DNA from 3 places in the Pseudovibrio sp. Tun.PSC04-5.I4 genome. Region 3 is predicted to be linked to each of the others. Evidence: riboswitches for the same ligand, from Rfam matches in the RefSeq annotation. Region 3 holds a riboswitch; each other region holds the start of a gene.
What was found. A riboswitch is a leader RNA that binds a small molecule or an ion and turns the genes downstream of it on or off. The one in region 3 is predicted to bind cobalamin.
Positions count from the first base shown of each region.

Region 1 (4,250 bases), 800 kb from region 3:
ATCAGGAGCGCACTGTTCAAACAGGTCGGTGACAACGGCGGCGCATTCTACTTGCTTCAGGCTCGCCACATAAATTGGCAGCGGATTTATTCCCTGCGCCTGCAACTCATGGCACAATGCAAACACTGGATCAGTCGCACCGCTTTGGTAAAGCGCACGGTAAAACACGATGGCCGCAACAGGAGCATCCGGGTTGACCCAACTGGCTTTCACATCCGCAAGGCTTGGCAGCGCATGGCCCTGTAACAACAAACCAACACGCGGCAGCGGCTTGGGTATCTCGGGCAGGCCCTCAGCAACGCCTGCAAGATGTGCAGCGTACTGCAAAGCACCGGAGAAGTTCTCCGGTCCACCCTCAATCAAATAGCGCCACAGGGTCTTAGCAGCCTCCACAGGAACGGTGGACCTCCCTACTAGCTCTGCGTCCCACTTGTCATCACCGGGCAACAGAACAAGCTTTACACCTTCAGCACGGGCAACTGCCTCCAACCGCTCAACACCGTACCGCCAATACTCAACACCGCCCAGCAACCGCACCACAACCAGCTTGGAAGCCTGCACGGTCTGCTCAACGTAAAGATCAACCGAGTATGGATGCGACAGCGCCAGAAAACTGGCGAGACGAAGCGTGTAGTCCTCATGCAGTGCATGAGCAGACGCAAGACCAGCCAGTTCTGTATCAGCGGCAGAAAGGAACACCACATCCGCAGGCGTTTGCCCCAGATTGACGGCTTCCTCGCCTTCATCCAATCGGCGCGATTGTCCGACAAGTACATGCATATGTTCTAAACCGTCTCAGTCACACCAAGCACCGCTTGTGCAGCGCCTTGGTCAAACCCGGCAAGGCCGATAACAACCAGCTTGCTGTGGCTTTCACTGCCAGTCGCAAACCAAGCTTCAACACGCGGGCCAACCGCCTGCACCAAAACAGGCGCACTCTTACCCTCAACAACAACACTGCCTTTGATGCGCAGGATACCGGAGATTTTCATAGCCGCCTCAACTTGCAGTTTGGCCTCCTCTAGAGAGGCAAAACTGCGCACTGGCAAAACGATGCTCTCAAAATCATCATGTGAATGTTCATGATGATGGTCGTGGTCGTGAGCATGTTGTGTTTCATGGTGGGCACTGCGCAAGGCCATATCGTCTTCTGCGCCGCAATCCCGGCCCAGCAGCACATCAAGCGCCAACTCACCGTGGGAGGCTGCAACAATCTCAACTCCGTCCCGCAAGCGCGCGCCTATGGAGGCTCTCACAGCAGCCAGTCCAGCCTCATCCAGAAGATCAGCCTTGGAAAGCACAACAAGGTCAGCGCAGGTCAGCTGATCTGTAAACAGCTCTTCAATCGGGCTTTCATGGTCCAGCGCCTCATCAGCAGCGCGCTGTGCAGCAACAGCCTCTTCATCGGAGGCCACCTTGCCAACAGCAACCGCAGGCGCATCCACAACGGTGACAACGCTGTCTACGGTGACGCGTGGCTTAACGGAGGGCCAGTTGAAAGCACGCACCAAGGGCTGAGGCAACGCAAGGCCGGATGTTTCAATCACAATCACGTCTGGTGCTGGCTTGCGTTCAAGCAGCATTTCCATAGTTGGCAAAAAATCATCGGCCACGGTGCAGCAAATGCAGCCATTTGCCAGCTCCACCACTTCATCAGCAGCACACTCAGGGTCCGCACAGCCATTCACCAGTGAGCCATCAAAGCCCATTTCACCAAATTCGTTGACGATCAGCGCAATGCGCTTGTCTTTCGCCTTCATCAACAGGTTGCGGACCAGAGTGGTTTTACCAGCTCCAAGGAAACCCGTGATGATGACAGCAGGGATTTTCTTCGGCGCAGCTGTAAATTCAAAACTCATAGTTTAATCTCCGGGGATAAGGCAGGCTTCAACTGTAACGGCTGACCAGCAGCAACAAACACAACATAATGGCAAAGCTCGGCCATGCGCTGATTGAGGCGGCCAGCCTCATCACGAAACGCACGGGCCAGCGCATTTTCAGGCACAATGCCCATACCAACTTCATTGCCAACAAAAACAACAGGACAAGGCAGCTCCGCCAAAACACGCTCCAGCGCATTAAGCTCCACAGCCCAGTCTCGCTGCGCATGCATGAGGTTGGAGAGCCACAGCGTCAGGCAATCCACCAGGATCGCACGTTCACTCTGTGCGGCCTGTTCAAGTGCGTGCACAAGCTCCAGCGGCTCCTCATGGGTCTCCCACAAGGGTCCGCGTTGATCTTTGTGCGCCGCAATCCGCTGCTCCATTTCCCGGTCAAAGGCTTGACCCGTAGCAATGTAGGTGGGCTTGCGTCCGCTTTGCACAATCAGCTTTTCCGCATATGCGCTCTTCCCGCTCCGAGCTCCGCCCGTAACAAGGGCATGGCAGATCATCTCTCTGCCGCCGTGATGCACCATAAAAACTAGGCCGCCATCACACAAGCGAAAGCATAAGCTTTGCAAGGATTGGGAATAAGCATATCGTCTGCCCCGTTTAAGGGCAGGTATAGGTTCGTCATCAGCACCCTTCGCCGTCCACCCGACAGCCGTGTTATGTCAAAATCAATCTCCAGCCGGTCTCCTGGCTCACGGTTCAATCAAACACAACCACCTTCCCAGCATCGATGCCAGTGGCTTAAGGTCATGGTCTCACCGCTTACAGTTGCGGGGGCAGCTGCGGCATACTCCAAATTTATGGAACCGCATTCCCGTTTCATCCTTCCCATAAAGCACCGCAAGGGCACCCAGGTAAAGATACTGAAGTGTTGCCGCTAAGTTTGCGGTGCCATGCCCCTTTCTGTCAATTGCCTTTGTGATAATTCCAACACCACCTGTTTCCCAGACCCTGAAATACCGTGGTTTTCTGGGTTTTCCAGCTAACCCTCTTGGATATCTCAATAAAAAACGCAGTAAACTGTCAACAAACTCTAGTTTCCCCAAAAAACAGGCTTGGCAAACCCGATATGCCTCTGTAAAAGCCTCTTCACACAAACGGCGAGGATAACTCGCAAGGGTGATTATTCCCCGGTAGCTCAGTGGTAGAGCAAGCGGCTGTTAACCGCTTGGTCGCTGGTTCGAGTCCGGCCCGGGGAGCCATTCTTTTTCGTTTGTTGTCGATACGGCAAGATCATTGTGATCCCCGGTAGCTCAGTGGTAGAGCAAGCGGCTGTTAACCGCTTGGTCGCTGGTTCGAGTCCGGCTCGGGGAGCCACTTCTTTGATTGCAGCCATACTGGCAAGAGTATTTGTTCCCCGGTAGCTCAGTGGTAGAGCAAGCGGCTGTTAACCGCTTGGTCGCTGGTTCGAGTCCGGCCCGGGGAGCCACTCTTCTCTCAAAATCTCCCAGTACATTATGTCCAGCGCTTTTTCACAAATGGACCACAGCTGCGTCTATCCTTCAAAACAAACAAAAACAATGCTCACACGCAGCGAATTCACGGCCCCTCAACAGCTGATGGCCGCAGACACGGCGCTCTCTTAGGCAAGACAATTTTCCGCACACGAAGAGATGCATTCCACGTCGCTGCAAAAAGAATGTTCGCATTGCACGGCTTATCCGGGATAATAGCGCTAGGACGACACCCCAAATTCTAGGGGACCCTTAAGATTATTTCAAAAATTCATAGCCAGCTTATCTTCCCAGCAAATGCGGGTAAGCCCTACACGTTATGCGCTTACCCCCTCTTGCTTATCAACTCAAACCCGTTGAGGTCATAGCCATTTAAGCCCCCTGATCAAAAAATAATGTCATTTTTATAGGTGATAAATTTAACGATGATATTTCAGATAAAAGCAATTTGACACTGCAAAACAATACATTGAAAATTTTACCTAATTATTAGTAAATAAGATTAAAGTATAAAAACGAGCAGTATAATTTATATACACTTCTTATGGCATAGATACTCAAAGTAAATACGGATACTAATAATATATTCGACGTAACTTACCTTAGGTGTAGCATTAGGAACATCAGTAATCCTAAATCTTACTATCAAAAGGTATTTTAATTAGGCCCCCCTCACGGGAATAGTTGCTGCGTAAATGTCAGGGAGCCAGCTATGAGTATTCAAGTTCCAGTCACAGGCCCGGTCTGTTCACGCAAGGCCTGGGCTCACACGTCTGCCATATTGGCCGCGTTATTTCTCTCTCCGGCCCTTGCCAGTGCCTCTGCAGAACAAACACCTCACCCTGAAACCAGCGCGATTTCAGAACCGCGGCTCATTAATAAATCCAAGGCAGGTCATACCTAT
Region 1 covers NZ_FNLB01000006.1:1,921,417-1,925,666, forward strand. The annotation lists gene cobN (cobaltochelatase subunit CobN) at 1-780, opposite strand, end outside; gene cobW (cobalamin biosynthesis protein CobW) at 786-1,859, opposite strand; gene cobU (bifunctional adenosylcobinamide kinase/adenosylcobinamide-phosphate guanylyltransferase) at 1,856-2,416, opposite strand; cobalamin riboswitch at 2,552-2,750, opposite strand; tRNA gene BLS62_RS13960 (tRNA-Asn) at 3,020-3,094, shown strand; tRNA gene BLS62_RS13965 (tRNA-Asn) at 3,135-3,209, shown strand; tRNA gene BLS62_RS13970 (tRNA-Asn) at 3,247-3,321, shown strand; gene BLS62_RS13975 (hypothetical protein) at 4,059-4,250, shown strand, end outside.
Region 1: it holds a riboswitch for cobalamin, as region 3 does, so the genes downstream of both, cobU (bifunctional adenosylcobinamide kinase/adenosylcobinamide-phosphate guanylyltransferase) here and BLS62_RS10225 (TonB-dependent receptor plug domain-containing protein) in region 3, are expected to answer to the same signal.

Region 2 (4,250 bases), 2.9 Mb from region 3:
CAACCAGAACGCCCAGAATTCCCAAGCAAAACAGGCCGGTGGACAGAAACGACCACAAAGTTTGTTGCTGAGAGAGAAGCTGGGATTGATTGATGGTTTCGTGCAATAGGGTACTGGCTGGAGCGGCAGAAGAGGCTGCAAAAGCCGCATTGAAAAAAGCTGACATGAGACTGATAAAGCTACCTGAAATGAATAGGGGCAAGAAATGAAACTCGGTGAATTGAATGGGCACTTGGCCACTCCAATACACTTGGGAATAATTGACCGCAATTGTTTCGCATCTCTTAATGAATTTAGAAAAAGGAGTAAGTTATTATTTTTTGATGTATATTTAGGATATTTTGTAGCGTTATTTGAAGTTATCTAAATAATAATTTGAATATTTTATGAATCATCTTGTTTGAAATGTATGTGTTTATTTATATATTGATTTTTAGTAAGTATCTAACCGTATTTATCTAAATTTAGATAGATAATTTACCACGGGTATCAACGGTGTTTCTATCCTTATTTCACAAAGCTAATCGATTAATTTTTTATGCGTTTTTGAGTTGCATTGTGTCTCTTCATATACGCGAGAAACGGCACTAAGGTGATCTCAGGTTATGCAGTGGTCCAGCTTGTTCTTCTATTCCGCCCTTACAGTTCTGCAACCAACTGGTGGTGAGCGTGACAATATTTTGCCGAGCTGGCAAACAAGTCCTACCCGGCATGGCATTATTGAGGCAGTGCAACGAATGAGCCGGCAGAGTAGCCCGGACTATGTAATGTTGGAGGACCGTGTTGCTATCTTCGTTGGAGATGGTGTGCTTTGGGGGATGAGACTGGGGGCGCTGATTTTGCGGTTAATTTCCCAGGGACCGAAGGGACCTTTGAAGACCTTGCAGCCTACTCAAAACAGGTGCGGTCTCACCTCATTGCGGAAGGCCCTCTTTCTGTTGGTCCTAGATATCGTGAATACGCGTATTTGCCTTTGAAGGAGCTGATTGGCTACTTGAGAGCACAGAAATTCCAGATATGGATTATCAGTAGTGGCGATCACGAGGTGGATCGCGCGATGGCAAAGCTGGGTTTTGATGTTCCACGTGATCGCGTCATTGCCCTTTCTGAGCTGGAGATGAAGAAAGCCACCACAGCCCTAAAACACGTTATCTGGGAACGTATTGGCAGGGTGCCTCGTATATTCGTGGGGAGAGCTAAGAACGATAGTGCGCTATTCAACCTTGCCGACAAAGGCCTGAGCACGTTGACAGTTCAAATGAGCGTGCCCGCTAAAGCCTTAAACCAGCCAGTGCTTTCAACCTACGATTTAAAGAGTGATTTGATGAATACCTGGGACTTCGTTCTTTCCCCAAAAACGCATTGGCAAAGGACTTATGCATGGCAGCCGGTTGATCCTGTAGGTTTAACTAAGAATTAATCGCAAAAACTCAGACATTCGTATGATTTATTTAGTTACGTCTTTCCTTCTTTCTAGTTTAATCGATTTAAAAATAACTCTATTGTGTGCTTCTAATTTATTTCAGCAGTTCAGATAGGTAAATTTATTAAATTTGATGAATATCAATGAAGTAATGGGGCGCTCTGATATCTCTGTGTTCAGCTTCGGCTGACACTCGGATGGGGGAGTGTCAACTATCTTAAGGCGTGTACCAACGGGTGCACGCCTCTTTTTTTGCCCAAAATTTTGTTTGGTCTTGCGCTATCTTCAATTTTTGCTTCAGATCTAAATTGCGCCTCGGTTACCGCAAGTGTGTAGCTCTTGGAATTGAAGGTTGTAGTCTGCGTATTTTTCCTTGATATTCGCGGCGTTGGGTTCCGCAGGAGCAAAGCTCCATGGACGAAAAGGGAATGCGGTAGGGATGACCAAATAATGGGCCCGAACCGCAGCTGCCCCCGCAACTGTTACGTGGTGTGTTTTTCATAAAAGCCACTGGAGGAACCCTCTGGGAAGGCGAAATACGCAATAAGCCACAAGCCAGGAAACCTGCCCGACATGACATAAACTCTGCCCTTATGGGCACTATCGCACGGTGGGTGCGGCGAGGAGCATATAATATGCATATTGAACCGGGTTACGTTTCCGCAGCTAAGGTTGCTGCTGCCAATGTGGGCGTTGTTAGCCTCTTTCTCTGGGGGTGCAAACAGCAACTTTCCGAGTTTTTCCAAAAGCCGTTGATGCCAGTTAAAACTCTGCTGGCTGCAGGGTTCTTCTCTCTGTTTATGCAGAGCTTTCATATGAGCGTAGGGCCATCTGAATTGCACTTTGTTGGTGCTATGGCGATGTATCTGACACTTGGCTTTACACCAGTCTTACTTGGATTTGCTGTCGGGCTTTTGTTTCAAGCGATGGTGTTTGATCCGCAGGACCTTTACCACCTCGGCATCAACAGTTTGTCTTTGATGTTGCCGTTGGTTTCCGTTCATTACCTGTCTGGTCGCAAGCTGTTTGCTGAAAAGCTTGCTCAGCGCGTTACCTTTGCTCAGATCCTCAAACTGGATGCCATTTACTACACGGGTGTCACCGGCATGGTCGGCTTCTGGCTGATGATTGGCGAAGTGGCAACACCCTTTACGGCATGGGGTCAGTTTGCACTGTCTTACCTTGCCATTGTTGCACTGGAACCATTTGTAACGTTTGGCGTTGTGAAGGGACTTAAGGCAGTTGAAGACAATGCGATTGTTCAAAAGCTGACTGTGGTTCCGCAGCTGAAATTTGCGTGAATCTGTTCAGCTTAAGAGCTGTTTTTGATCACTAAGACTTTAAAGAGGTGGCTGCGCAGAGCAGTCGCCTTTTTTGCTTAGGCAGACGCTTCGGCTAATGTCGGGATGAATATCCCAAGTCACCAACAAAAAATGGCGGTTTTTAGCGCTGCTGAAGTGTTATGGATTGCCCCTTGGCGCAGCTTCTATTATGAGTGCTCCTCAGAGATTTCTTAGTTTACTCAGATCAGGAGATGCAGGCACCTCATGGCGCGCCAGTTCATCTATCATATGCACGGGGTCTCCAAGGCCTACGGTACAAAAAAAGTCCTCGATAATATCCACCTGTCGTTCTACCCAGATGCGAAAATCGGTATTCTGGGACCTAACGGTGCAGGTAAGTCTACTCTTTTGAAGATCATGGCTGGTCTGGATACAGAGTACAGCGGTGAAGCTTGGGCCGCAGAGGGTGCCAAAATTGGCTACCTGTCGCAGGAGCCGCAGCTGAACGAGGACAAAACCGTTCTTGAAAACGTCATGGAAGGCGTTGCGCACAAACAGGCTATTCTTGATCGCTACAATGAGCTGATGATGAACTACTCTGATGAGACTGCCGATGAAGGCGCTCAGCTGCAGGACGTCATTGATGCGAAGGATCTGTGGAATCTGGAAAGCCAGGTTGAGATGGCAATGGAAGCGCTTCGCTGTCCTCCATCTGACGCAGCTGTCGCTAACCTTTCCGGTGGTGAACGTCGCCGTATTGCGCTGTGTCAGCTGCTCTTGTCAGAGCCTGACCTGATGCTGCTTGATGAACCTACCAACCACCTTGACGCTGAAACCGTGCATTGGCTGGAACGCCATTTGCGTGAGTTCAAGGGTTCAGTCTTGATCATCACCCATGATCGCTACTTCCTTGACAATGTGACTGGCTGGATTCTGGAGCTCGACCGTGGTCAGGGCATCCCTTACGAAGGCAACTACTCCACTTACCTGGGTCAGAAGACCAAGCGTATGGCGCAGGAAGGCCGTGAAAACATGGCCCGTTCCCGCGCGATCAAGCGCGAGCAGGAATGGATGGGCATGTCACCGAAGGGCCGTCAGAGCAAATCAAAAGCTCGTATCAATGCCTATGACGCTCTGTTGACTGCGCAGGACGAGCGTATGCCGTCCATCGAACAGATTCTGATCCCGGTTGGTGAGCGTCTTGGTAACAACGTCATTGATGTTCAAGGTGTGTCCAAAGGCTTTGGTGATCGCCTGTTGATTGACGATCTGTCATTCAAACTGCCACGCGGTGGTATTGTTGGCATTATTGGACCCAACGGTGCTGGTAAAACGACACTCTTCAAGATGCTGACTGGTCAGGAAAAGCCAGACAGCGGTGATGTGGTTGTAAGTGACCGCGTTCATCTTGGTTATGTGGATCAGTCTCGCGATAAGTTGGCAGACGATAAGACCGTTTGGGAAGAAATTTCAGACGGCGCCGAAGTGCTCTATCTGGATAAGAAAGAGATCAACTCACGCGCTTATTGTTCGTCCTTCAACTT
Region 2 covers NZ_FNLB01000006.1:3,992,855-3,997,104, forward strand. The annotation lists gene BLS62_RS23820 (putative bifunctional diguanylate cyclase/phosphodiesterase) at 1-166, opposite strand, end outside; gene BLS62_RS23825 (HAD family hydrolase) at 812-1,420, shown strand; cobalamin riboswitch at 1,797-2,010, shown strand; gene BLS62_RS23830 (energy-coupling factor ABC transporter permease) at 2,059-2,724, shown strand; gene ettA (energy-dependent translational throttle protein EttA) at 2,971-4,250, shown strand, end outside.
Region 2: it holds a riboswitch for cobalamin, as region 3 does, so the genes downstream of both, BLS62_RS23830 (energy-coupling factor ABC transporter permease) here and BLS62_RS10225 (TonB-dependent receptor plug domain-containing protein) in region 3, are expected to answer to the same signal.

Region 3 (4,250 bases):
TGCACTGGAAAGGCGTAGGTTTTCGACGGGGGCATAGCTGGCACCAAGCTCTATCCCTTGACTGCGAGATGTTCCGGTAATCTGCCTATATTCACCTTTGTAGGGATCACTCACAGTTCCAAAATCATGGTAGACAATCAGGTTATTTGTCAGAATGTCAAAGTAGGTTGCTGAAGTTTTGATTTTATCACCAAACCAACCTAGCTCAATTCCAAGATCAAAACTCAGACTAGTTTCCGGCTCAAGGCTTTCATTGCCATATTCTGGGTTGTAAAGCTCGTAAAGAGAGGGGGCTCTGAATCCATTTCCAAAGCTGGAGTGAAGGCGTGTATTTTCTAAAATTTGATAGGATGCGGTTAGTCGGCCTGACCAATAGTTCCCGAATTCACTGTGGTTATCCACTCGTGCTGACGCCGCCAAGTTGAGCCCATCAACTGGCTCTATAAGAGCCTGAACAAAGCCACCTGCTAACCTTGCTTCATCCTGACCTCTTGCCGTTTCGCGCATCCAGTCGGCACCCAAATTGAAGGTCACTCGATCACTGACTTCCAAGTCATTTTGGAGAGCAAATTTTAACCTAGCCCCCTCAAAAACACTGTTTGCTTTGCCCGCTTTGGCATAGTCTTGTTCTCGTTTTATATCCGTAGTCTCTACCGAGACATCACTCGTTACTTGATCTGACAGCCAGAGAATGTTTGCTCCCAGTTTCCCTGAGATTTGTCGATAGAGCATTTCATCGTGACGATCTGGATCGTTATAGCCATCAATTTCTGAAATCCCCTTAGCACCGCGTACAGAAAAGTAGATATTCAGATTGTCGGTCGCATCAAATGAGCCACGCGCTGACAGAGTTGTGTTCTCATATCCATCCATATCAGCTGGGCCTCCCTTTGGAGTTTGAGCACTGAACCCTTCTGTTCGAAAATGTTCTGCGCTGATGGCTATATCAGAGCGATCCGTTGCGGCTTGTAATCCGTAGAATGCTTTAAAGGTTTTATAAGCGCCAGCTTCCACCTGAGCGTTCTGTTTTACAGTTCCGGCAGGTGCACGCTTTGTCATGATATTTATGACACCTGCAACCGCTTGGCCGCCATACAGCGCGCTTTGAGAGCCCTTCAGCACCTCAATCCGTTCAACATCGGCGAGAAGAAGATGTTCCAACCTAGTTGAAACCTGCGGCCCGGATGGGTCGGAGATATCGATGCCGTCTACCAGAACTTTAATGTAGCGCGACGACATACCACGAAGGGTGATTGTGCTTTTTTTGCCTGCACCGCCATTTTGAGTAAAAGAGAGACCCGGCAGTTTTGCGAGATACTCCTGCACGAAGACGGAGCCATCTTCTTCCAGCTCTTCTTCTGTCACCACGATAGTGGTGGAGCCTGTTTTTCCTGCTTCTGTCTCATACCGATTTGCGGTGACGATCACGTCATCGAGCAGAACCTCCTCTGCTTTGCCGGTTGCAATTGTGCTGAGGAGCGCAATGAATGCGGCGCTGGATTTCAGCGCAGCTGAGTATTGAGTTTGTAAACGCACAGTCGTGTCCACCATTCACAGCATCTGTTGGATGCCATGCTGTTGCTTGCATTGTGCATATCCGGACACAGCAATCCCGACCCACTGAAAAACAGGAGGAACGGTTTTGTGCCCAGACGCACTGTGAATGTCACTTGAACGGAGTACCGCCCCACAGCACGCCCCGCGCTTTGGGTGAGTGACTGTATTTGGCAGGTCTCCTGGCTTGCGCGTCATCACTCATATCCGGCCTTCCCAACTCAGCTTTAAACACTGTTGTCAGTGGCAATAATGGATATCAGCTCTACGCTCACAGTTGCGGGGGCAGCCACGGCTTTCGCTATGCGGATCGTGTTCCCTTTTCATTTTTGCCAACATGACAAAAATACCAAATACAATTCTATTGATCAGATTAGAATGGGGGCCGTCAAGCATCTGGAACTGCACGCTCGCCAAATCAGACTATTAACGGGCTAAATTCACAGATATTGTATTTCAATACGGTAAAACTCTAGCTCTGGTAGCAACAGTGACACGCCGCCTAGCTCATGAAGAGCAATCCGCAGCCAACAATAACCAATGCCGCCCCAACCCACGCACCAACAGCTGGACACTCTTTTGTTTGAGACCAGAGCACGGGCAGCATCATTGCTGGTGTGGTTGCTGAGAGTGTGGACACAATGCCAACTTCACCTCCGCTCAGAGCGTAGAGGATCAAGGTCATCCCAATACCCATGCCCAGCACGCCTGAGAGTGAAGCCAAGGCTACAATTTCTTTGTTTATTGGATTGGCAAGTTTGAATGGTCTTCCCGGCAGGTAGAACAGCGCCAGCAAACCAAATGCAGCAATGGTACAGCGCATTAAGGACACAGCGACGGGATCAGCACCGCTTGCCATTACGGGGCGGATGATGATGGATCCAACGGATTGAGAAAGCGCAGCCAATGTGCCGAACAGAACACCAACGACAATGGGGCCTTTTATGCTCTCCCATTTGTGCAACTGGTCTTTTCGTTTACCGAATGCAATGGCCATCAAAACGCCAACTATCACGATAGAAATTCCGATAATTGCCTGGAAGGGTAGTTCCTCTGATAAAAATACCCAGCCGAGCAATGCGGACATGGGGGCGTTCATGGAGAACAAAATGGCGGTTCGACGTGGGCCCATTCTGTTGAGTGTGAGGAACAACAGAGTATCCCCCATAAAGATGCCAATGAAGCCAGACATAAAGATAAGAAATGAGTGACTGGAATCAACAGTGCTCCAACTTCCGGTCGCCAAAACATAGGTGCCGAGAAACAGCACCACAAACCACATGCGCACACAGTTAAAGCCAATGGCTCCAAGATGCGCTGCTGGCTTAGCAGAAATAAGGCTTCCCACAGCCCAAGCGGCAGCAGCGCCAAGCGCAGCAACTTCAAATAAGTACATGGGGGACCTAACCGGAAAAAGCTACGACGAATGCGTAGTCAGAATTGAAAACCTTATCAGCTCTACTGGCCTTGGTTTTTGGGCGCAAGCGTAGTGATTGGTTATTTGAAATAGCCAACAACTATTCCCGCAAGAAAGTTCCACAATTCTGCTAACCATTGAAACAAGCCTGCGTCACATTTCATTTTAGCTAACCCTTATGTGACCTTGCACTTTCTCCGCACATTTTGTAGAGCAGCGTCAAGCACAGTGCTTTTCTGAGGCACATTGATTTACTCAGGCTATGCCTTCCGGAGATTTCCCATGAAAGATATTGAAATTGCGCGCGCAGCTGAAATGCATCCCATTGCTCGCATTGCTCAAGATCTGAACATCCCGGAAGCTGCATTGGAGCCTTACGGTCGCTTCAAAGCAAAGATTAATTTGGATGAATTGCCAGAATCGATTGATCCAAAGCAAGGCAAGCTCATTCTTGTGACTGCCATGTCGCCTACACCGGCTGGCGAAGGTAAAACGACGACAACAGTTGGGCTGGGTGATGCGCTCAACCGCATCGGATTGAAGACCGCGATTTGCCTGCGTGAACCTTCTCTGGGGCCTTGTTTTGGCATGAAGGGCGGAGCTGCTGGCGGCGGGTATGCACAAGTGGTGCCTATGGAGGATATCAACCTTCATTTCACCGGAGACATGCATGCGATCTCGACTGCGCATAATCTGCTTTCTGCGATGATTGATAACCACATTTACTGGGGTAACGCAGAGGACCTTGACCAGCGCCGCATCGTCTGGCGCCGTGTGGTAGATATCAATGACCGTGCCATACGCACCATCACGACCGGCCTTGGCGGTGTGAGTAACGGGTTCCCGTCAGAATCCGGGTATGACATTACCGTTGCCTCCGAAGTGATGGCCGTGTTGTGCCTTGCTGAAAACCTTGAAGACTTGCAGGAGCGGCTGGGCCGACTTCTTATCGCCTACCGCCGCGATAAAACGCCGGTGTATTGCCGCGACATCAAAGCAGATGGCGCAATGACTGTGCTTTTGAAGGATGCGCTGCGTCCTAATCTGGTCCAGACGCTGGAGAACAACCCAGCAATAATTCATGGAGGGCCATTTGCAAATATCGCGCATGGGTGCAACTCCGTTATCGCAACAAAGACTGCACTTAAACTTGCAGATTATGTTGTGACTGAAGCTGGATTTGGGGCAGATTTGGGAGCGGAGAAATTCTTCAACATCAAATGCCGCCAAGCTGGTTTAGCGCCTGATGCTGTGGTTATTGTTGCCACGGTACGCGCGC
Region 3 covers NZ_FNLB01000006.1:1,123,801-1,128,050, reverse strand. The annotation lists gene BLS62_RS10225 (TonB-dependent receptor plug domain-containing protein) at 1-1,536, opposite strand, end outside; cobalamin riboswitch at 1,709-1,923, opposite strand; gene BLS62_RS10220 (DMT family transporter) at 2,057-2,950, opposite strand; gene BLS62_RS10215 (formate--tetrahydrofolate ligase) at 3,254-4,250, shown strand, end outside.